DNA from 4 places in the Providencia zhijiangensis genome. Region 1 is predicted to be linked to each of the others. Evidence: predicted binding sites of a transcription regulator. Region 1 holds the regulator's gene; each other region holds the start of a gene.
The links. Region 1 encodes CRP, which controls carbon source genes, mostly activating them, when cyclic AMP is high. Its sites were predicted from a motif close to ATGTGANNNNNNTCACAT; they were not measured.
Positions count from the first base shown of each region.

Region 1 (5,819 bases):
GCCAGTTCAAGGGGAAGGCGGGGTAACCCCAGCAACATCAGAATTTCTGCAAGGAGTTCGTAAACTTTGCGATGAAAATAATGCATTACTTATTTTTGATGAAGTGCAAAGTGGAATGGGGCGTACGGGGAAATTGTTCTCTTATATGCACTACGATGTCACTCCCGATATTTTAACCACTGCAAAAGCGCTCGGAGGCGGTTTCCCTATCAGTGCGATGATCACAACTGCTGAAATTGCGAAAACAATGGAGGTAGGATCTCACGGAACCACCTACGGGGGCAATCCATTGGCATGTGCGGTAGGCAATGCTGCTTTCGATATTATCAATACCGATGAAGTCCTTGATGGTGTTGCTAAACGTCGTGAGTTATTTGTCGCTCATTTAAACAAGCTCAATGACCAATATGGAATTTTCGCTGAAATTCGCGGAATGGGCTTATTAATCGGTGCAGAGCTGAATGGCAAATTGCTGAATCGCTCAAAAGATATTCTACAAGCTTGTGCTGCAGAAGGGCTGATGATGCTTAATGCGGGCACGAATGTATTACGCTTTACTCCATCGCTGATTATTTCTGAAAATGAAATTAATAGCGGGATGGCGAAATTGGAAACTGCAATTAGCAAACTGCTGGTTTAATTGTCTTTTTATAGTGACAGAGGCAAATTTGCCTCTGTCACTGAACTATTATTCAAGTTGTTACTTGTTATTAAGCTTAGCTAATTTTGTTTTAATCTGCGCAGAATGTACTTCTTCTTTGGATATTTGCTCGCTTAGACTATTTAGACTATTTAGACTATGAAGGGTTTCTTGCGTTTTTTTCAACAGCGCATCTAATTTTCTAGTATCGGGTTTTCCTTGATTTGATGCTATTTCTGGTGAGTTTCCATTTAGTGGAAACTGATATTTTTTACTATTATGTTTAGCTCTTAGCATTGATGTTTTAGTTTGGTATATTTCCCCATTAAATTGATATGTTCTCACGGTTGGTTTTACTTTTATATTTCTTCTAGGTAATACTTTATCATTTTTATTATGCGTGGCATGGTTCGAGTTATTATCTTTCAGTTTAGTGGAGCCTGTTTCTATTTTTTTCTGTGCTTTTGTGTTTTCTGATAAATATCCAGAGTCACTAGAATTATTTGAATAATGGCTTGATGAGTTAGAATTTAAGCTTTCATTGCTAGAATATAGCTGATTTTCTATCTTGTTCAGTGAATCCATATTTTCTAAGTGCCGATTTATTGACTTCATGTCAGTCTCATCGACAAGTAATTTATCGAGCTGACGAGTTGATGGAATTGCTAAGCTAACAAGACGGTCGGTGATTCTTTTTTGTAAACTATCTTGAATATGATTGGTATCATCATTCCACTCTAATTCCTCATTGAACTCAAATTCGGTATCACTGCTCTTTGCTTTATTCTCATCTTTTATTTTCGAAATAGAAGCTTTCTGTATCATACTTGATTCAGCTTCTTTTCTTATTCTCTCTTCACCTGCTTTTATTTCATTCTCTTTGTCTGTCTCTATTTTTTTTAGCTGTTCAGCTAATTTAGCTTGTGATGATTTTAGAGTGCTAAGGTTGTTCTCAATCTTCTGAGTCGATGCAGTGTTCTGATAAGTGATTACTTCACTTGATCTTGTTTTTTCATGTTTTATTGGGATCTCAATTCCCTTTTTAAAAGTAACACAAAATTTTTCATTCTTATTTTTATTAAATATACTTTTTAAATAACGAATACCTTTTTCATGAGTCGATTTTATTTCTAAAATCAAATTTGAGAATCGGTTTGATGAACGTTTTAAATTAAATTCTTTAAAAACGTTAGTTTCTGTAGCACTTGTTTTATCAATTAGCATTAGTTCAGTATCCTGTTTTTCATTAATAATTGGCTCATTTTTTATTGAGACGGAATGGTTGAAAATACGTGGGGATTTAAGAATTAAAAAATGGCCATTAGCTTCAATAGCCTCATGGTATTTATAGGGAAGTGTTATTTTCTCTACTGGAGGCGAGTATTTAATTAGATTAATTTCTTTTTGTTCACTTGGCTCAAAATGACAAGTCAATACGGCGAAATGCTTTTTTTGATAATGTAAATTAGATAGGTGATTATTATCGGGTATGCATGAACCAATATTAATGGCTTTTTTTATTTGATTAGATAATGATGAAGTGGTTATGGTTTTATTATCATTGATATTAATGATACTTTCGCTTCTTGGATTGATATTTTTAATCATCGTGTTGTCAACTCTTAATAATGGTTTAGTTACCACTATATTAGTTTGACAATTAACTATAATTATATAAAGAAACGATACTCATCAATGAGAGTATATAGATGAGAGGGGGAAATAAAGGATCCTAAGTAAGAAAAATAGCTTTGTACGTAAAGTATAAAGCTATTTCAATATCGAAGCCTCACCAAGAAGGGTGAGGCTGAAAGGTGAATCAGCGAGTGCCGTAAACAACAATCGTTTTGCCGTGTGCGGAGATTAAGTTTTGATCTTCCAGCATCTTTAAAATACGACCGACAGTTTCGCGAGAACAACCTACGATTTGACCGATTTCCTGACGAGTAATTTTGATTTGCATACCGTCTGGGTGAGTCATTGCATCAGGTTGTTTAGCTAAATTCAATAATGTTTGAGCAATACGACCAGTAACATCTAAGAATGCAAGGTTACCCACTTTTTCGGACGTGGTTTGCAAACGACTTGCCATTTGCGCGGAAAGGCGCATCAGGATATCTGGATTGACTTGAATCAGCTGACGGAATTTTTTGTAAGAAATTTCCGCGACTTCGCAAGCAACTTTCGCGCGAACCCACGCAGTACGTTCTTGCCCTTCTTCAAATAACCCAAGTTCGCCAATGAAATCTCCCTGATTTAAATAAGAGAGAATCATTTCCTTGCCTTCTTCATCTTTGATTAAAACAGCCACTGAGCCTTTAACAATGTAGTAAAGGGTTTCTGCTTTTTCACCCTGATGGATCAGAGTGCTCTTGGATGGATACTTATGAATATGGCAGTGTGACAAAAACCATTCAAGAGTAGGGTCTGTTTGTGGCTTGCCGAGAACCATTAGCGTTATCCTCTGTATGTTATTGCAACCTTTCGAAAAGTAGGGAAAGGCTGACTTTAAAGTGTCAAGCTTAGCATATTAAGTCACATTGATGCCTATTATTAATATCGCCCTAGGCCAATGCAAATTAATATCAATTGTATAATATAATCAATTAAATCGTTGAGTATTGATCTTAATCCTATCAACTAACCATTGTTTGTATCATATCCAATGTAGAAAGTCTCCCCTGTATCGCTTCAGCCTAATAATGCTGATATAACATTGTCTAGATATATGGAACAATGTGACGATAAATATCACTATTTTCGAGAGGAATAAAAATGGAAGCACGCGTAAAGTGGGTTGAAGGGCTCTCTTTTTTAGGTGAGTCGGCATCGGGTCATCAAGTTATGATGGATGGCAATGCTGGAGATAAAGCACCGAGTCCGATGGAAATGGTTCTAATGGCAGCAGGCGGATGCAGTGCGATTGATGTGGTTTCTATTCTGCAAAAAGGTCGTCAGGATATTGTTGATTGTGAAGTAAAATTAACTTCGCAGCGTCGTGAAGAAGCTCCGCGCTATTTTACGGACATCAACCTGCACTTTATTGTGACGGGACGTGAATTAACGGACAAAGTGGTGGAGCGTGCGGTTCAACTTTCTGCAGAAAAATATTGTTCCGTTGCTATCATGTTAGAGAAAACGGTTAACGTGACTCATAGCTTCGAAATTAAAACGCTGTAATTGTTTTCTTGCTATTAAGATGCTTATCGATAATTAAGATAAGCATCTTGTTATTTATCTCTTTAATGAGAATCTCAAACTACCCATTTCGCTGTTTCATTAATTTTTCCACTAATGGCATCATAATAAGTTCCATCGCGAGTCCTAATTTCCCACCGGGTACCACAATGGTATTCATCGCTGAAATAAACGAGCCATTTAACATGGATAATAAATAAGGGAAATCGATCTGCTCTAATCCTCTAAAGCGAATAACGATAAAACTTTCGTCCTGTGAAGGTATTGCTTTGGCAGAGAAAGGGTTAGAGGTGTCAACGGTAGGAACTCGTTGGAAGTTAATATGGGTACGAGAAAACTGCGGCGTAATATAGTTAATATAATCCCCCATCGAACGTACAACGGAATCCATCACCGCTTCACGGGAATGTCCTCGCTCGGTGGTATCGCGGATGAGTTTTTGGATCCATTCAAGGTTAACAATTGGCACTACACCCACAAGCAAATCAACATGTTGTGCAACATCGTGCTCTGGGGTAACTACTCCGCCATGTAATCCTTCATAAAACAGCACATCGGTATTGGCTGGTAGCGATTCCCACGGGGTAAACGTGCCAGGTTGCAGGCCATAGGGCACCGCTTCATCGTAAGTATGTAAATATTTTCGAGATTGACCGCTGCCAGTTTTAGCATAGTCAATTAGCGTCTGTTCAAGTAGAGAAAAATCGTTGGCCTCAGGGCCGAAATAGCTGATATGGCGCCCTTGCTCGCGGGCTTTACGAATAGCCATATCCATTTCAGGGCGGGTATAACGATGAAAACTATCCCCCTCAAGGGTGGCTGGGCGGATATTTAATTGATGGAAAATTTTACGAAAAGCTTGGCTCGTTGAGGTTGTTCCTGCGCCACTCGAACCCGTCACTGCAATAATCGGATGCTTCTTCGACATAGTGGACTCCCTGTTTTACGCCATGACCACTATTTTTGAGAAACAGCGCTACGGGCGAAACTGGTTATTAGGCATGAAATTTACCGATTCATGTAACTCAGACCAGACTAGCACAATTTCGCCAGAAACTAACTGCCGTTTCACATCATTCACTTTGTCCTGCAAGCTTTTTTCGTGAACGCCGTAATCGGTTCCTTCGCGTAAAACATAACTCTCGATAAGGTTTTCGAGCGTTTCAGGAGCGAGGTCTTTCCACGGAATAATCATGATTTTTGCTCATTCAAATACGCTGTTAGCCACAGAGGAATACGAGTTTCTAACCACATTTGTGGCTTTCTAAAACTACCGCCGACAAAGCCGACGTGTCCACCATGTTCCGTCATTTGGTATTCAATATTTTCGGGTAAATGACTTAAATCAGGCACGACTTCGGGCGCCATAAACGGGTCGTCTTTTGCGTGAATAATCAGGGTTGGCTTAGTAATCTGAGATAACTTAGGTAGCGCGCTGCATTTTTGATAATAATCCGCAGCATCATCAAAACCATGAATACGTGCGGTGATCACATCATCAAATTCACGAATGCGTTTTAACTGTTTAAGCTGCAACAAATTAAGAGGAAGTGAACCGGGATAGCGCACCAGTTTGCGGGTAGCGTTACGTTTCAATCCATTTAATAGGTAACGTTGATAGAGCTGAGAAATTCCTTTCTCCATTTTCATGGAGCAGGCTTCAAGCATTAATGGGGCCGAGACAACGACGCCGGCATCTAATTCAGCATTCTCACCATTTTCAGCTAAATAACAGGCGAGCATATTACCGCCAAGGGAATAGCCTACCGCGGCGGTGGGGGCATCACCCCATGTCTGTTTTAGCCAATGTAAAAAATAGCGCGCATCGCTGGTTTCACCAGAATGGTAAATACGTTTTTGACGGTTAGGTTCACCGCTGCATCCTCTAAAATGCATGATCACGCCGAGCCACCCTTGCTTTTGGGCACTTTCTAACATCCCGTGGGCATAGGGGCTTTTAAAATTTCCTTCCAACCCATGA
Region 1 covers NZ_CP135990.1:304,212-310,030, forward strand. The annotation lists gene QS795_RS01375 (aspartate aminotransferase family protein) at 1-640, shown strand, start outside; gene QS795_RS01380 (hypothetical protein) at 701-2,248, opposite strand; gene crp (cAMP-activated global transcriptional regulator CRP) at 2,460-3,092, opposite strand; gene QS795_RS01390 (OsmC family protein) at 3,416-3,820, shown strand; gene QS795_RS01395 (phosphoribulokinase) at 3,900-4,766, opposite strand; gene QS795_RS01400 (YheU family protein) at 4,815-5,033, opposite strand; gene QS795_RS01405 (hydrolase) at 5,030-5,819, opposite strand, start outside.

Region 2 (5,819 bases), 820 kb from region 1:
CGTGAGCACCCGTCAATTGCTTTAATTCAGCCGTTTTTTCGCTGATCAGCGTTTGGAATGGGCCTTTCCAGACAAATGGCATAACTAATTCGACATGCAACACATTGTCCAACAGCGCACAACGATGCAATGCTTTGATTGAAATCAGATTGCGCTTGAGAGTTGGGTGTGTAAATGAAGCCAAAACAGTGGAGACTTGTTCAGTCAGCAGTTCTGGTTTGTTCTGCTCGGGGGATTTATCGTTCATCCCGGCTCCTTTATTTTCTTTTTTGTAACTACACATTTTTGACTACGTTGCATGATAGCAGAGAACGAAAAAAATAGTGACCGCCTAGCGAATGAAAAACCACAAACAGTAAAAATTTGTTTCCACCTAGCGTTTTTTCCTAATAATTGCCGATTAATATTTTATTGCCCTAGCGACATTTTTATTGATCGGTTAACATCAAAGACCCTTTATTAATAATGGAAGTAAGAAAGTTACTATGTCTCAAGTCGCGAATAAATTACTGGTAACCTGTGCGTTACCATATGCTAACGGTTCAATCCATCTCGGTCATATTCTGGAGCACATTCAGGCTGATATTTGGGTCCGTTATCAGCGAATGCGCGGCAAAGAGGTTCATTTCATCTGTGCTGACGACGCGCACGGAACACCGATCATGCTAAAAGCTCAGCAATTATGCATCACGCCTGAAGAAATGATCGCTGCAATGAACCAAGAGCATCAGGACGATTTTGCAGGCTTCCAGATTAGCTACGATAACTACCACTCAACCCATAGCGAAGAGAACAAACAGTTATCTGAACTGATTTACGGCAAATTAAAAAGCAATGGTTTTATTAAAAACAAAACCATTTCACAGCTTTACGACCCAGAAAAAGGCATGTTCCTGCCAGACCGTTTCGTCAAAGGTACTTGCCCGAAATGTAAAGCGGAAGACCAATACGGCGATAACTGTGAAGTTTGTAGCGCAACTTATAGCCCAACTGACCTGATTAACCCACGCTCAGTGGTTTCAGGTGCAACGCCAGTTATCCGTGAAACTGAACACTTTTTCTTTGATTTACCTGCATTTAGCGACATGCTGCAAGCATGGACTCGCTCTGGCGCACTGCAAGAGCAAGTGGCTAACAAAATGCAAGAATGGTTTGAATCTGGCTTACAGCAGTGGGATATCACCCGTGATTCCCCGTATTTCGGCTTTGAAATTCCAGATGCACCGGGTAAATATTTCTACGTTTGGCTGGATGCGCCAATCGGCTATATGGGCTCGTTTAAAAACCTGTGTGACAAACGCAGCGATTTAAACTTTGATGAATTCTGGAATAAAGATTCTAAAGCGGATCTTTACCACTTTATCGGCAAAGATATCGTCTATTTCCACAGCCTATTCTGGCCAGCCATGTTAGAAGGCAGCAACTACCGTAAACCAACTAACCTGTTTGTTCACGGTTATGTCACCGTTAATGGTGCAAAAATGTCTAAGTCTCGCGGCACATTTATTACTGCTCGCGCTTACTTAGACCATTTCGATGCTGACTGCCTACGTTATTACTATGCAGCGAAACTCTCTTCACGCATCGACGATATCGACTTGAATTTAGAAGATTTCGTACAGCGTGTGAACAGCGATATCGTAAACAAAGTGGTGAACTTAGCATCACGTAACGCAGGCTTTATTGCTAAACGTTTCGCTGGAAAATTATCCGCAAACTTAGCGGAACCAGCGCTATACCAACAATTTGTTGATGCGGCAAAAGTGATCGGTGACGATTTCACTAATCGTGAATACGGTAAAGCCGTGCGTGAAATTATGGCATTAGCGGATATTGCAAACCGCTATGTGGATGAGAAAGCACCTTGGGTCGTTGCGAAACAAGAAGGTAAAGACCAAGAGCTACAAGATATCTGCTCGATGGGTATCAACCTGTTCCGCGTATTAATGACTTACTTGAAACCAATTCTGCCAAGCTTAACTAAGCGCGTGGAAGAGTTCCTGAAAGTTGAATTAACGTGGGATTCCATCAACACGCCATTACTGAATCACGACGTAGCGCCATTTAAAGCACTATTCAACCGTATCGAATTAGCGAAAGCGGAAGCGATGGTAGAAGCGTCAAAGCAAAGTGCTCAGCCAGCGAAGCAACTGACAGGCCCTCTGGCAGATGACCCAATTCAAGAAACCATCACTTTTGATGATTTCGCTAAAATTGACCTGCGCATTGCGCTGATCAAACAAGCAGAATTTGTTGAAGGTTCAGATAAGCTGCTGAAATTACAGTTAGATATCGGTGGTGAAACTCGCCAAGTATTCTCTGGCATCCGTAGTGCCTACCCAGATCCAAAAGTCTTGGAAGGTCGTTTAACCGTGATGGTGGCAAACCTTGCCCCACGTAAAATGCGCTTTGGTATCTCTGAAGGTATGGTGATGGCAGCAGGCCCTGGTGGTAAAGATATTTACCTACTGAGCCCAGATAATGGTGCACAGCCGGGTATGCAAGTTAAATAAGTCATTGATTGTCGCTCGAAAAATTGAGCAACAAACTTAGGCCATATCAGTACGAAACGGAGCCACTTTAGTGAGCTCCGTTTTTTTATGGGTTTTTATTTGTGATCTCTGGCACAATTTCCAAGTTAATTGTATGATGAATGCCTGTCGAGTAATAGGACAAGTCCCATGTCATTAAAACAAGTATTGAATACCGGATGGCAATATTTGCGAGCCTTCGCAATACTTTACCTCTGCCTGATCATCGGAAATGTGATTTCCAAACTGCTTCCTTTTTCCATTCCCGGCAGTATTGTCGGTATGTTGCTGTTGTTTGTCTTGCTAGCATTGCAAATAGTCCCTGCTCACTGGGCAAAACCTGGATGTAGTATCCTGCTGAAAAACATGACGATTTTATTCGTTCCCATCGGTGTAGGGATTATGAATTATTATGATTTACTCAGCCAACAGATGATCCCGATTGTCGTCTCTTGTATTGCCAGTACGCTTATTGTCATGATTGTTGTCGCGGTCAGCTCAAACTATATCCATAAAGAGCGCCCGATTGTGGGTGTGAAGCCTGATGAAGTTCCTCTTCCTCCTGAAGAACCCATATCTTCAACCATCAATAATGATAAAACCAAGGGGAAAGAGTGATGTTAGAACATATTTGGTGGTCACTGCCATTAACTATCGTTGTTTTCTATTTGGCAAGAGCGCTGTCAATTAAGTGCAAATTGCCCATTCTGAACCCATTATTGTTAACTATCGCGATTATTATTCCGCTACTGATCCTGACGAACACCTCTTATGAGCACTATTTTGCGGGCAGTAAAATACTCAATGATTTATTGCAGCCGGCCGTCGTCGCCCTCGCCTTTCCGCTTTACGAACAAATGCACCAGATTAGAGCGCAATGGAAATCCCTATTTAGTATCTGTTTTGCTGGCAGTATTGTGGCGATGTTTACGGGCGCGACTATTGCACTGTGGCTAGGAGCAACACCGGATATTGCAGGTTCAATATTACCTAAATCAGTGACAACACCGATAGCCATGGCAGTTGCCGATTCAGTCGGAGGCATCCCAGCAATTAGTGCAGCTTGCGTCCTTTTTGTCGGGATTTTAGGGGCGATGTTCGGTCATAGCCTATTTGATGTTTTGCGTATTCGCACCCATGCATCACGAGGCTTGGCGATGGGTACCGCTTCTCACGCTTTGGGAACTGCGCGTTGTGCGGAAGTTAACTATATTGAAGGGGCTTACAGTTCATTAGCGTTAATGACCTGCGGGGTGATCACCTCGTTAATTGCGCCTTTTATCTTCCCTGTTATTCTTCACTTATTTAGCTAAACTGAATCAATAAGAGAGGTTATTTACCTCTCTTATGCAAATTTCAGTGTAAAAACTTGAGATACATCTCTCATTTAATGAATTTGTTTCATTGATTGCACTCATGAAGTGATCGCGATCACATCCAATCACCCTATTAATTGAATAGAATGAAAACAATTAAATAGGGAGGGTTACTCATGCATTCAAGATTCAAGGCCGCTTGGGCCGAACTTCCAGAAAAGTTACAGTCTGTCCTAAAGCCTATTATGAACAAACCTGATTTCTCAGCCATGTTAACCGCTGAGCAAGTAAAGCAAATTAAAGCTGAGAGTGGATGCACGGACAGTGAACTCGCTTTTTCATTATTACCTTTCGCAGCGGCTTACGCTGTTACACCAATTTCTCGCTTTAATGTAGGCGCAATCGCTTGCGGAATCAGCGGTAATCTCTATTTCGGCGCAAATATGGAATTTAACCATGTTTCGATTGGTCAAACTATCCATGCTGAACAATGTGCCATTACCCATGCTTGGCTAAAAGGCGAAAAGCAATTAACCTCTATTACCGTCAACTACACGCCTTGCGGTCACTGCCGACAGTTTATGAATGAGCTGCGTGAAGGCGGTAATATCATGGTGCATTTACCAAAACGCCAAGCAGCTACACTTCATGATTATTTGCCTGATTCATTCGGTCCATCGGATCTGAATATCACCACTTTACTACTCGATAATGTGGACCACGGTTATCAAAACCAAAGTCGCGATAGATTGTTATCTGCTGCGGTTGAAGCTGCGAACCAATCTCACGCACCATACAGCGAATCTCACTCCGGTATTGCTGTGCAGTTAAAAGATGGCTCGCTGTTTACAGGTCGTTACGCTGAAAATGCTGCGTTCAACCCGAGCTTACCACCATTGCAAGCGGCGCTGATTATGGTGAATTTAGCGGGTAAAGATATTCACGCCATCGAACAAGCGGTATTAGTAGAAAAACAAAATGCAACGGTGCAGCAGTGGTGTACAACAGAAAATACCTTGCACGCGTTAGGTTGCCAAAAAGTGGAACGTGTTTATTTGGATGAATCCATTTAAATACTATTTCATTTAAACCATTTTTAATTGAAAAAATTAAATATTCAAAATTAAGACGGCGGTTATTGTGAGTTTATTAACTTCAATAACCGCCGTTTTTATTAAAACGTTATTAAAAGTTAATAAAATTAAAATGAGAATCTGGATGATGAGCTGCTATAGCCACCACTGTAGTTAAATTCAGGCATACTCGGGGCCTGAGGCACCCTAAAATCTCTATCAAACGAGCTTGATAAGTGGTCCATGGAAGACATATGGTCTCTTAAGCTATCAACGGTTCGATCCGTTTGACACTCACCTATTTGAAAATCATTTGGTCTATATACACTCACTGGGTATCCTCGGTGTTCTGAAGCCGTTATTTCAATTGGTGCATGATTATTAGAATAAGTAGTAAATGGAATATTACCGATAACATCATCTATCATGGCATTGTGTTTATTAACATTGGGACTGTAATTGGCAGATGGGGAATTAAATAATCCGGTTTCTGGCAATATATAGGCGGGACGTTCAAGGTAATATTCAGAAAGGCGATCTTTATGCTCAAAATCCGTTTGTCCAACCCAATCAGTCTGTATTGAATATTTATCAATATTTTCAGATGGAAAATCCCAAAATGATAGTCGATTAGTTCCTCTATCAATTAATGGATTTCCCGTTTCATATGCTAATGCTAGTGCTTCATTAAGATCGATTTTTAGTGAGGGCGATTCAAAAAAGTCATACGTTTTTTTAAAAGTTAATGTCACGGTATCTACTGCATTGTCTATGTCTATCACTCTTCTCATCCAGCGATGGGTTTGCAATTGTTTATTTGCAGGCGCATCATATAAACTTTCAAACATAATATTCATCGTGCTTAAACTTAATTCAGCCTCCTTTTCCGTATCACCTAC
Region 2 covers NZ_CP135990.1:1,125,146-1,130,964, reverse strand. The annotation lists gene apbC (iron-sulfur cluster carrier protein ApbC) at 1-247, opposite strand, end outside; gene metG (methionine--tRNA ligase) at 486-2,513, shown strand; gene QS795_RS05085 (CidA/LrgA family protein) at 2,682-3,149, shown strand; gene QS795_RS05080 (CidB/LrgB family autolysis modulator) at 3,149-3,844, shown strand; gene cdd (cytidine deaminase) at 4,024-4,920, shown strand; gene QS795_RS05070 (serine protease) at 5,049-5,819, opposite strand, start outside.
Region 2: a site for CRP is predicted at 3,951-3,968, ahead of cdd (cytidine deaminase). Genes of this name have one in related genera too.

Region 3 (5,819 bases), 1.7 Mb from region 1:
CCAAGTCAAGAGTTCCTATACCATTCCGGGAAGTTATGAGCGTTTACCTGAACAGCATGGCGTTTTACCAGGGCAGGTTTTCACATCGATCGCTGACGGGCTAGTTAAAGCGGCTCCGATCATTTTCCTGATTATCTTTACTGGGGGCGCGTTACATCTGCTTGAAACGACGGGTGCAATCAACAAAGTTCTGAGCAATATTTCACGCAGTAAAAAGCTCAATGACTTTTTGTTGATCACTATCTTCTTTGTGGTGTTCTCCATTTTGGGTACCACTGGAATTGTGGTGAACTCGATAATTGCATTCGTGCCAATAGGTTTATTGGTGGCGAAGTCTGTCGGAATGGATGACAAGTTTGGCGCAGCGATCGTCTATGTTGCGGCATACTCCGGCTTTAACGCTTCGGTAATGGCACCGATGACTGTCGGGTTATCTCAAGGTTTGGCTGACGTTCCACTGCTATCGGCATTTGGCTTCCGTACTGTGGTTTATATTAGCTTTGTGGTTGCAGGGATTATCTTCTTAACTCTGTACGCGAAGAAAAGCCGCCGTCAAGGGATGGTTCGCCCCGAAGTGCAAATTGATGATAGCCAATTTGAGACCTCAAAAATCTCTTTACGCCACGTCATTACATTATCCTATGCCGCATTCTGTTTAATTGGCTTTATTTTTGGTGCGATTGAGTGGGGTTGGGGCGAGAAAGAGATGATGGCCATGTTTATCATCTTAGGCGTGGGGGTAGGCGTACTGAACAGAATGTCACCGAATGATATTGCAACCGGCTTCCTGAAAGGCTGTGCTGGCATGGTTGGCGGGGCATTTATCGTTGGTATGGCGCGTGCGATTGCGATTGTATTAGCGGATGGAATGATCTTAGACACCATCGTGAATTCGATTATTTCTCTGATGGATGGATTACCGAAAACATTATCTGCGATTTCAATGTTCGGTACCGCTGCTATTATGCACTTTTTTATTTCTTCAGGTTCCGGTGAAGCGGCAGTTTTAGTGCCTATTTTCACCCCAATGGGCGACCTGTTAGAAATCACCCGTCAAACTACCGTTCAAACGGTATTAATGGGCGAGGGTGTCGTGAACTGTATTAACCCAACATCAGGTATCCTGATGGCAGTGTTAGCGACGTCGAAAATCCCATACACCAAGTGGCTGAAGTTTATTTGGCCGCTGGTATTAACTTGGGTCATTATTTCGATTATCTCGATTGTTTACGCAGTCATGACAAATTTAGGTCCGATTTAAGTCTGTTTATTACGTTATTTAGACAGACAGGGGATTTATCAAAGCGCTACTCGAAAGAGTGGCGTTTTTTGTTTTTTGAGTGAGTGAAAAGGTAGGGTTTTAGGCAAAAAAAAGCCCCCTTCATAGGGATCTGAAGGGGGAGCTAAATGAATAAAGAATGGTTTAATTCGAGATCAAAGATAAAGGATCCTAGTGAACGAAACTTAGGTTTTTGTGCACTTTAGCTCGCTGTTTTGGCTTAGCGCTTAGAATCGCATTTATCGCTAAAGCTCTTATTGACGATAACCAGTCTTGATTTGTTCTAAAATGTTTTTGTAAGTCTCAGCTTGCTTCTCATCTTCCATCGAAGCGACTTCGCGTTGCATTTTGATCAAAATTTTACCCGCGTCAGCCTGACCGATAGCTTTAAGCATATGAGTAACAAGATTTTTTAAACAAGTTACTTCGTCTGCTAATGCATTTACGTCTGGCTCAGTTGGAAAATGGGTTTTCATTTAGGAATTCCTGTAAGAATAAAAAGTAATTTGCAGATTGTAGCATAGAAGAAATGATTCTGTCGCTTTTCAAACTGATATGAAAATTAAAGGAGAGTGACCGTTTCTCTGTGAAAAAATAGTGTGAACATGATAATTTTCAATCCTTTAAAGATGAATGGCGAATGTGATATTATTCACAAAAATATACTGAAGGCTGTTATTGGCCTTAATTATCATCAACAGGATGTCGTAAACCATGTCCCAGGTTTCTCGAAGCACTGCGTGGATCCGTGTATTGGCGCTTTCCGTTGCGGCTTTTGTCTTTAATACCACCGAATTTGTTCCTGTCGCATTATTGAGTGATATTGCTGAAAGTTTTGATATGACCGTTGCCCATACAGGGCTGATGATCACCATTTATGCGTGGGTTGTCGCAGTGATGTCTCTACCATTAATGCTGATGACGGGAAAATTTGAGCGGCGGAAATTATTGGGAATTTTGTTTGTTGTCTTTATTCTCAGCCATATTCTATGCGGGATTGCGTGGAGCTTTGAAGTGCTGATTATCGCGCGTATCGGTATTGCGTTATCTCATGCAGTTTTCTGGTCGATAACGGCATCATTGGCGATCCGCGTCGCGCCTGCGGGTAAAAAAGCGCAAGCTTTGGGCTTGCTCGCCACGGGAACGGCACTGGCGACCGTGTTAGGATTACCGTTAGGGCGAGTGATTGGGCAATGGATGGGCTGGCGAGTGACATTTTTATGTATCGGCGTACTGGCGTTATTAACCCTGATTGCGTTATTGCGATTCTTACCTCGTTTACCGAGCGAACATTCCGGTTCGTTAAAAAGCCTACCGGTTCTGTTTAAACGCCCCGCATTGATGGGTGTCTTTGTGTTAATCACCGTCGTCATTACGGCTCATTTTACCGCGTATAGTTATATTGAACCGTTTGTACGCGATATTGCCTTACAGAGTCAAAATTTTGCCACACTCTTATTATTAATTTTTGGTGGGGCGGGCATTTTTGGTAGCGTCTTATTTAGCCGCTACAGTAGCCGCTTTACACTCTCATTCTTACCGGTATCGATGGCCTTACTGACACTTTGTTTAGTGTTATTTATGCCATTAAGTGGAGATGTTTGGACATTGATTGGTACCTGTATATTCTGGGGTATGGCGATTATGTGCATTAGCCTCGGGATCCAAGTGAAAGTGTTGGACTTGGCGCCAGATGCGACCGATGTGGCGATGTCAATCTTCTCTGGATTATTTAATATTGGCATTGGCGCAGGTGCATTATTAGGAAACCAAGTGATTACCCATATGGGAATGACTAATATTGGTTATGTGGGGGCGATTATCAGCCTTTTAGCACTTGCTTGGTGCGTGTTTATCTATACCCGTTATCGCTCAGCTTTTGCAGAAAAACAGCCAACCGCTGCGAATCATTAAGCTAGATTTATTCATTTAGCACTGTACTAATTAAAGGTTAGTACAGTGCTTTTTTGTGTGCTAAATTTCTGCCAAATTTTAGGCTAAAAACAGAGAAAGGTGAACAATGAAAGGATTGGGCTTCTTATTAATGTCCATTATTGCGGAAGTGATTGCGACAACAACGTTAAAAGCGTCGGATGGTTTTAGCCGTTTTTGGCCCTCTTTAGTGGTTGTCATTGGCTATGCAGCCTCTTTCTGGGGGCTTTCCCAAGTTGTGAAAGTGATGCCACTGGGGATAGCGTATGCCATTTGGTCAGGATTGGGAATTGTGTTGGTTTCTGTGGCGGCTATCTATATTTATAACCAAAAACTCGATTTACCCGCAATTATTGGTATGCTATTAATTATCATTGGTGTATTGGTCATCAACCTGTTTTCTAAAAGTGGCACCCATTAATAAGGTTCAAAACATAATGGGATGCAAAACAGCGCTGATACTATCGGAGAAAGAGAATGAAAAGGAAAAGTCAGGCGCTGTTAAGAACAGTCGTGGCAATGGGTTCAGCTACCGTATTATCTATTTTACTTTCAGCGTGCAGTAGCCCTGATAACAGTAAAATGACAAGAGCAGAAACGTCCGGTTCTCAATATGCTCAGCAAGTGGTGAATTTAGGTCCCGGAGCTCAAGAGGCGTGTACCTCTGCGGGGGGACTGCCTTCACTGAATTTAGAATTAAATGGTCAGAAAACCCCTGTTTGCCAGTTTGCAAATGGGCGTCGTTGTGCGGTTTCGGCAATTCGTAGTGGGGCCTGTATCTAAGTATTTTGGTGAGCTAATGATTTGAATCGCCCATCAAGCACAGTTGATGGGCGAAAAAAGAAAGGTTATTTTTTACTTGGGAAGAAGAGGCTGATCGCAACGATGATGCCAACTAAGATGTAAGCTGCAAAAATACCAACTAACCACTGCGGCATGTCTAACCCTAAGAAAGCCCATTGTCTAACCGCACAATCCCCTGTCGCTTCAAACACAGAAGGTACCCATTCTTGCAGCGGTAACCAGTCTGGGAAATTGACAAAGAAATCACAGGATGCAAACGGAGACGGGTAAAGTTGCAGCATGGTATGTTCCCATGAAAGGTCTAATCCACGCCAACCCGCATACAGCCAAACCACAATCGCAATCACTTTAACGACGGTGCTTTTCGGTGCAATCGCTCCGATTAAACCTGCCGCAATAATTCCCATCAATGCAACGCGCTCATAGATACACATTACACAAGGTTGCAGTTTCATAATATGTTGGAAATACAGAGCAGCACATTCAAGCATAAAAGCAGTGAATGCCATAAGCAGCCAAGCTGACCGTCCTTGAGAACAGTAATTAAAAAATCTGAACATAATAAATTCCCTTCATTAATAATCGGCTTATTTTGCCTCTATCTGGGTGATAAAAAAAGCAGCAAAATCAGATTAGAATGAGATTAGCTTAATTTTTACGTTTTATTACAAAAAAAGCCGCATAAATATGCGGCTCAGACCATTTTCAAGCCCATCAGGTTTGGAAATGGCTCTTTTGGGTTGTAATATTGACGAGGAAAATCAATTTATTGATTTTCGCCTGATAACACAAAGAGGGAAAAACCACGCTTTTATCCCTCTTTGTCATCAACCTCAGCCGCATAAATATGCGGCTTTAAATTCAGAATCTGAACAATCAATATTGATCAACGTGGAATAGAAATTAACCCTAAGCTTTCCATCCAGTCAGTTAATGGGATAAGCCATAGCTCAACACCTAGCAGACCAACGATGGTCATCACAACCGTAAATGGTAATGCCATCCACACCATTCGACCATAAGACAGGCGAATCAGCGGAGACAGTGCCGAGGTTAATAGGAACAGGAAGGCGGCTTGTCCATTTGGCGTTGCAACCGACGGCAAGTTTGTTCCGGTGTTAATTGCGACCGCTAAGTGCTGATATTGCTCGGCTGAAATTAAGCTTGCATTAGCGGCTTTTAAGGCTTCAGTAATATACACGGTGCCGACAAATACGTTATCTGATACTGCAGAGAGCAGCCCGTTAAACAGATAGAACAGGGACAGCTGCGATGATTCAGAGGATTGCAGCACATACTGAATAAATGGCGTAAATAGCTGCTGGTCAATGATCACGGCGACAACGCTGAAAAAAACCGTCAGTAGGGCAGTAAACGGTAAGGCTTCTTCAAAGGCTTTTCCGAGCGCGTGTTCCTCAGTGATCCCACAGAATGTCGTGGCAAGAATGATCACGGACAGACCAATCAGACCCACTTCAGCAAGGTGAAATGCCAACGCAAGAATTAACCAAATACCGATAAGACCTTGGACGATAAGCTGCGCTTGCTCTTTTTTGCTGCGCTTAGCACTCATTTTTTTGTCGTGTTCGGTTAATACTTGGCGCACGGTGTCTGGCAATTCAGCCCCGTAGCCAAATACTTTGAACTTTTCAACGAGGAAACAGACCACGAGCCCACATAAGAAAACAGGGATAGTGACTGGCGCCATCCGCAGATAGAAGGTAATAAAATCCCACTCAACATGTTTCGCGATGATCAGGTTTTGTGGTTCACCCACCATAGTCATTACGCCGCCAAGGGCAGT
Region 3 covers NZ_CP135990.1:1,975,464-1,981,282, reverse strand. The annotation lists gene QS795_RS09045 (YfcC family protein) at 1-1,261, shown strand, start outside; gene QS795_RS09040 (DUF2594 family protein) at 1,534-1,755, opposite strand; gene QS795_RS09035 (sugar transporter) at 1,994-3,193, shown strand; gene QS795_RS09030 (SMR family transporter) at 3,300-3,632, shown strand; gene QS795_RS09025 (DUF333 domain-containing protein) at 3,689-3,994, shown strand; gene dsbB (disulfide bond formation protein DsbB) at 4,060-4,524, opposite strand; gene nhaB (sodium/proton antiporter NhaB) at 4,902-5,819, opposite strand, start outside.
Region 3: a site for CRP is predicted at 1,920-1,937, ahead of QS795_RS09035 (sugar transporter). Genes of this name have one in related genera too.

Region 4 (5,819 bases), 1.3 Mb from region 1:
GCTGCTGACTGCCTGTGTGACTACCTCTCAAGACACCACGAAAGGTACTTCATCCTCAACGGATGCGCAGTGGACAGCCCATCAATCGCAAGTGGTTGAACTGCGTGACTATCAAACTCGTGGCTCCTTTGTGTACATTGGCGGTCAAGGTACCGGAACAGAAACCAAAACTTACGCGAAGTTTTTCTGGCAGCAATATACCCCAGAAAAATACCGTTTATTACTGACTAACCCATTAGGCACGCGTGAACTGGAACTCAGTGTAGAGCCTGATTTAACCAAATTAACGACTAAAGATGGGCAAACTCACATGAGTGATGTGCCGAGTGAGTTAATTTATCAGTTAACAGGCATGGATATACCTATTGACGATCTCACCGCTTGGTTGGTCGGCTCACCGGGACGCGCTACTGAATACATCCTTGATAGTAACCATTTGCTCAAATCCGTGACGTTTAAAATCAATGGCGAAACATGGAAATTGGATTATCTCTCTTACGATACTAAAACCTCGCCAATGCTACCGAACCACATGGAGCTGAAGCAAGGAGATAAAGTCATCAAGTTAAAAATGGATAGTTGGACACTGAAAAAATGACGTTAACGTGGCCATCACCGGCAAAATTGAATCTTTTTTTATACATTACCGGGCAGCGAGCTGATGGTTATCATGAGCTACAGACTCTGTTTCAATTTTTAGATTATGGTGATGAAATCACCTTTACCACGCGTTCGGATGATCAAATTAATTTACTCACCCCGATGCCGGGCGTAGATGTCGAAAAAAACTTAATCATTCGAGCCGCCAAAAGCTTGCAAACCTATTGTCGCGAAACCCTCAATCATCAAGGGGCGTTAGGTGCAGATATTCACATCCACAAAGTGCTGCCGATGGGCGGTGGAATTGGCGGCGGATCATCAAATGCGGCGACAACGCTGATTGCGCTTAACGAGCATTGGGGAACTCACGTTTCTGATGAGGTCTTAGCCAAATTAGGTAAACACCTCGGTGCCGATGTCCCCGTTTTTGTTCGCGGTCATGCTGCCTTTGCCGAAGGCATTGGCGAAATTTTAACACCCGCAGAACCAAAAGAGCGTTGGTATTTAGTCGCACACCCCGGAATTGAAATCTCAACCCCGATGATCTTCACAGATCCAGAATTAAATAGAAATTCTCCAAAACGCTCTTTAGCCGCATTATTACTGGCTCCGTATGCAAATGACTGTGAACCGATCGCAAGAAAACGTTTTCGTGAGGTTGAACAGCTCGTTTCTTGGCTGTTAGAATATGCTCCGTCTCGCCTAACAGGAACAGGCGCTTGTGTGTTTTCTGAATTTGAAACCCAAGCGGATGCCCTGAAGGTGTTAAATAAATCCCCATCGTGGGTGCAAGGATTCGTCGCTCAAGGAGCGAATGTTTCTCCTGTGCACAAATTCCGCGCTGGGATAACCCGTGTATTGCACCGATAGTAATGACTTATCCATCATTGCTGTTGGTCAACAATATCTCTCTGGACGCAAGCCTGAGGTTTTTCTCGTGCCCGATATGAAGCTTTTTGCTGGTAACGCTACACCGGAACTAGCACAACGTGTTGCTAACCGCCTTTACACTAATCTTGGAGACGCGGCTGTTGGTCGTTTTAGCGACGGCGAAGTCAGTGTTCAAATTAATGAAAATGTTCGCGGTGGTGATATTTTTATCATCCAGTCAACTTGCGCACCAACCAATGACAACCTGATGGAACTCGTTGTTATGGTCGATGCCCTGCGCCGTGCATCTGCTGGTCGTATTACCGCTGTTATCCCTTACTTCGGTTATGCAAGACAGGATCGTCGCGTACGTTCTGCCCGTGTACCAATCACCGCTAAAGTTGTTGCCGATTTTCTGTCAAGTGTGGGTGTTGACCGTGTTCTTACTGTTGACTTACACGCAGAGCAGATCCAGGGCTTCTTTGATGTTCCTGTAGATAACGTATTTGGTAGCCCAATCCTTCTGGAAGATATGTTGCAGAAAGATTTAGAAAACCCAATCGTTGTTTCTCCAGACATCGGCGGCGTCGTTCGTGCTAGAGCAATCGCGAAATTACTGAACGATACTGATATGGCAATCATTGACAAACGTCGCCCACGCGCAAACGTTTCTCAAGTCATGCACATCATCGGTGACGTTTCTGGTCGTGACTGTATCTTAGTTGACGATATGATTGATACTGGTGGCACACTGTGTAAAGCAGCTGAAGCGCTGAAAGAACGTGGGGCTAAGCGTGTATTCGCTTATGCAACTCACCCTATCTTCTCAGGTAATGCTGTAGACAACATCAAAAACTCTGTGATTGATGAAGTCATTGTTTGTGACACAATTCCTCTTTCTCCTGAAATCAAGGCGCTGAACAAAGTTCGCACCCTGACCCTTTCAGGCATGCTGGCCGAAGCTATTCGCCGTATCAGCAATGAAGAGTCAATTTCTGCGATGTTCGAGCACTAATTCTAAAGCGGGGTCTTAATGACCCCGTTTTAACATCCTAGTTTCAGTCGTTTTTCATGAAATTATTGAGACGGGAAATGTGCTTTATCGCACCACATTCATTGTGGTCACGATACAAAAATTTATAAGTAGCGCCCCTACTGTTGTTCATCAACCGTAGGGGCTTTATTTTGGGCTTTTCAAAAAACCGCTCTTTTAAAGCCTACTTTTTCAGGCAAAAAATAAGAGTGAAATCATACGTAGTGAATTTCACTCTTATTTAGATTTTATCTATTTTTCAATGACTCATTTCTGTTCATTGAGGATATCCATCGATGAATTTCAGCCTAACTCACTATGGGTAGCGGTGGTTATCGTTACGGGAATGAAATTGACGTTTCACCAAACAGTAACGGTCTTCCACTTTCTCTTTACCGCCCATTCTTGCGCCCACTAACCAAACCAACGCACCGATAAAGATCCCAAACAGAGAGCCATTGATGATGTCATCGGACAACCCTAAATCAACAATATGAGAAAACAGGTTTAAACCGATGCTTCCCCCCATCACCACCATACCCAAACCCATCAAGCCATTACCAATGAGAGTAACCATTTTCCGTTTCATATCTACCTCCAATATCAGTAAACTGATACGCAAGCATTAAAGAAAAGTTCGATAAAACTTTATATTTATGTAAAGAGTATAGCTCTTTAAGTAAAATTATTTGCGATAAGCTTCACATGTATAGAAGACTTTAAGGATATCTACTCAAAAAGTGCTTTTAATCAATTTAACAACTGATGATGGTATTGACGAATAATTCACAAACTAATTATCACTGGTGCAATCTTATCAATGACAATTTTGTACATCCACTCCGACACGAGGTAAACTAGTCGCCAATTTCTATACATTGACAGTGAAAAAGTCCCCGTGAGTAAAATAAAATTAATTGTTGGATTAGCCAATCCGGGCGCTGAATATGCGCAAACCCGCCATAACGCTGGTGCCTGGTATGTTGATTTACTGGCACAACGCCATAACCAATCGTTAAAGGAAGAGCCTAAATTTTTTGGTTATACGGCTCGCATCAATCTTAATGGCAATGATATTCGCTTGCTGGTTCCGACCACCTTTATGAACTTGAGCGGTAAATCCGTCGCAGCAGTAGCCAATTTCTATCGCATTAATCCGGATGAAATTTTAGTCGCCCATGATGAGCTCGATTTACCACCAGGTGTAGCCAAAATGAAACTCGGTGGCAGTAACGGCGGACATAACGGCTTAAAAGATATTCAAAGTAAATTTGCCAATAACCCGAACTTTTACCGCTTACGCATTGGTATTGGGCACCCAGGCGATAAAAACAAAGTTGTTGGTTTCGTGTTAGGCAAGCCACCGCTGTCTGAACAGAAGCTTATTGATGATGCAATTGATGAATCTGTGCGCTGCACGGACATCCTGTTATCCGACGGAATGGACAAAGCTATCAATCGCTTACATGGTTTTAAAGCCACAGCCTAAGAGTTGATTTCATCAAACACGAGTTTTTGTGTATAATCAGCGCCAATTTTCTAAACATTGGGGGCAGCACTCGCCTGCCCCCGCTATTAAGGTGAGAAACATATGGGTTTTAAATGCGGTATCGTTGGTCTGCCTAACGTGGGTAAATCCACTCTGTTTAATGCATTGACCAAAGCCGGCATCGAAGCAGCCAACTTCCCTTTCTGTACAATTGAGCCAAACACGGGTGTTGTGCCAATGCCAGACCCACGTCTTGATCAATTAGCTGAAATTGTGAAGCCTCAGCGCATCCTGCCAACCACGATGGAATTCGTTGATATCGCGGGTCTGGTAAAAGGCGCATCGAAAGGTGAAGGTCTTGGTAACCAATTCCTGACTAACATCCGTGAAACGGAAGCGATTGGTCACGTTGTTCGTTGTTTTGAAAATGACAATATCATCCACGTTGCTGGCCAAGTTGACCCAGCAGCCGATATCGAAGTGATCAACACTGAATTAGCATTATCTGACTTAGATACTTGTGAGCGTGCTATTCACCGCGTACAAAAACGCGCAAAAGGCGGCGATAAAGACGCAAAAGCGGAATTAGAAGCGCTGGAAAAATGCCTGCCACACTTAGAACAAGCTGGCATGCTGCGTTCATTAGATTTAACGGCTGAAGATAAAGCCGCAATCCGTTATTTAAGCTTCTTAACCCTGAAGCCAACCATGTACATTGCCAACGTCAATGAAGATGGTTTTGAAAATAACCCATACTTAGACAAAGTCTACGAAATCGCTAAAGCCGAAGGTTCTGTTGTTGTGCCGGTTTGCGCTGCTATCGAATCTGACATCGCCGAGCTTGACGATGAAGAGCGCGATGAGTTTATGGCTGATTTAGGTATTGAAGAGCCAGGTCTGAACCGTGTGATCCGCGCAGGTTACGAATTATTAAACCTGCAAACTTATTTCACCGCTGGTGTGAAAGAAGTGCGTGCATGGACTATCCCTGTTGGCGCAACTGCTCCACAAGCAGCCGGTAAAATCCACACTGACTTCGAAAAAGGCTTTATCCGCGCACAAACTATCGCATTCGAAGATTTCATCAAATTCCGTGGTGAACAAGGCGCGAAAGAAGCCGGTAAAATGCGTGCAGAAGGTAAAGATTACATCGTTAAAGATGGCGATGTATTGAACTTCCTGTTTAACGTGTAAGCCTATATCTTCTTATTAAAAAGTCGTTATTAAAGAGAAAAGCAGCATAAAACTGATTTGGTTTTAAGCTGCTTTTTTAATTTAAGCTCACAATTCTTCACTTCAAATAACCACTATATTGCTCAATTCATTACATCATTCTTCACACTCGTTTTTGTTTCTCGCGCAGATGGCGTAAATAAAACAATCAACGAAAAAATGAGTTGAATAGCCATAAAAATCATCAAGAAACTAGACTGATTGATAAACGTTAGTGGCGTGATAAACAATGATGAACACGTAAAGGCAAGAGCAATGACCAATGGATATTTAATGCCAATATCCCGAATTCGTTGCGTAAGAATAAGTGAGAAAATATATAGTTGAACAGCCGCTGATACTAATTCCATTAGTCCAAACAAGCTAAAAGAAAATTGGTAATAAAAGTTACTTTTAAACACTAATTCAGCATCTTCGGGATGTGAATCCAAATACCATTGATAGACTAATACCTGAATGATACTCAGAACGATTATCCAAAAAATTTCCGCGCCTAGGAAAGATAGTCTTGCTCGTCTTTTATATTTCCATTGATAAATTAGTTTTGATTGCATGGTAAATCCTTTCACATGTTAAAAAATATTGATTTTCTTA
Region 4 covers NZ_CP135990.1:1,637,243-1,643,061, reverse strand. The annotation lists gene lolB (lipoprotein insertase outer membrane protein LolB) at 1-598, shown strand, start outside; gene ispE (4-(cytidine 5'-diphospho)-2-C-methyl-D-erythritol kinase) at 595-1,470, shown strand; gene prs (ribose-phosphate diphosphokinase) at 1,538-2,485, shown strand; gene QS795_RS07500 (DUF2583 family protein) at 2,820-3,092, opposite strand; gene pth (aminoacyl-tRNA hydrolase) at 3,402-3,992, shown strand; gene ychF (redox-regulated ATPase YchF) at 4,095-5,186, shown strand; gene QS795_RS07485 (hypothetical protein) at 5,309-5,779, opposite strand.
Region 4: a site for CRP is predicted at 3,193-3,210, ahead of pth (aminoacyl-tRNA hydrolase). Genes of this name have one in related genera too.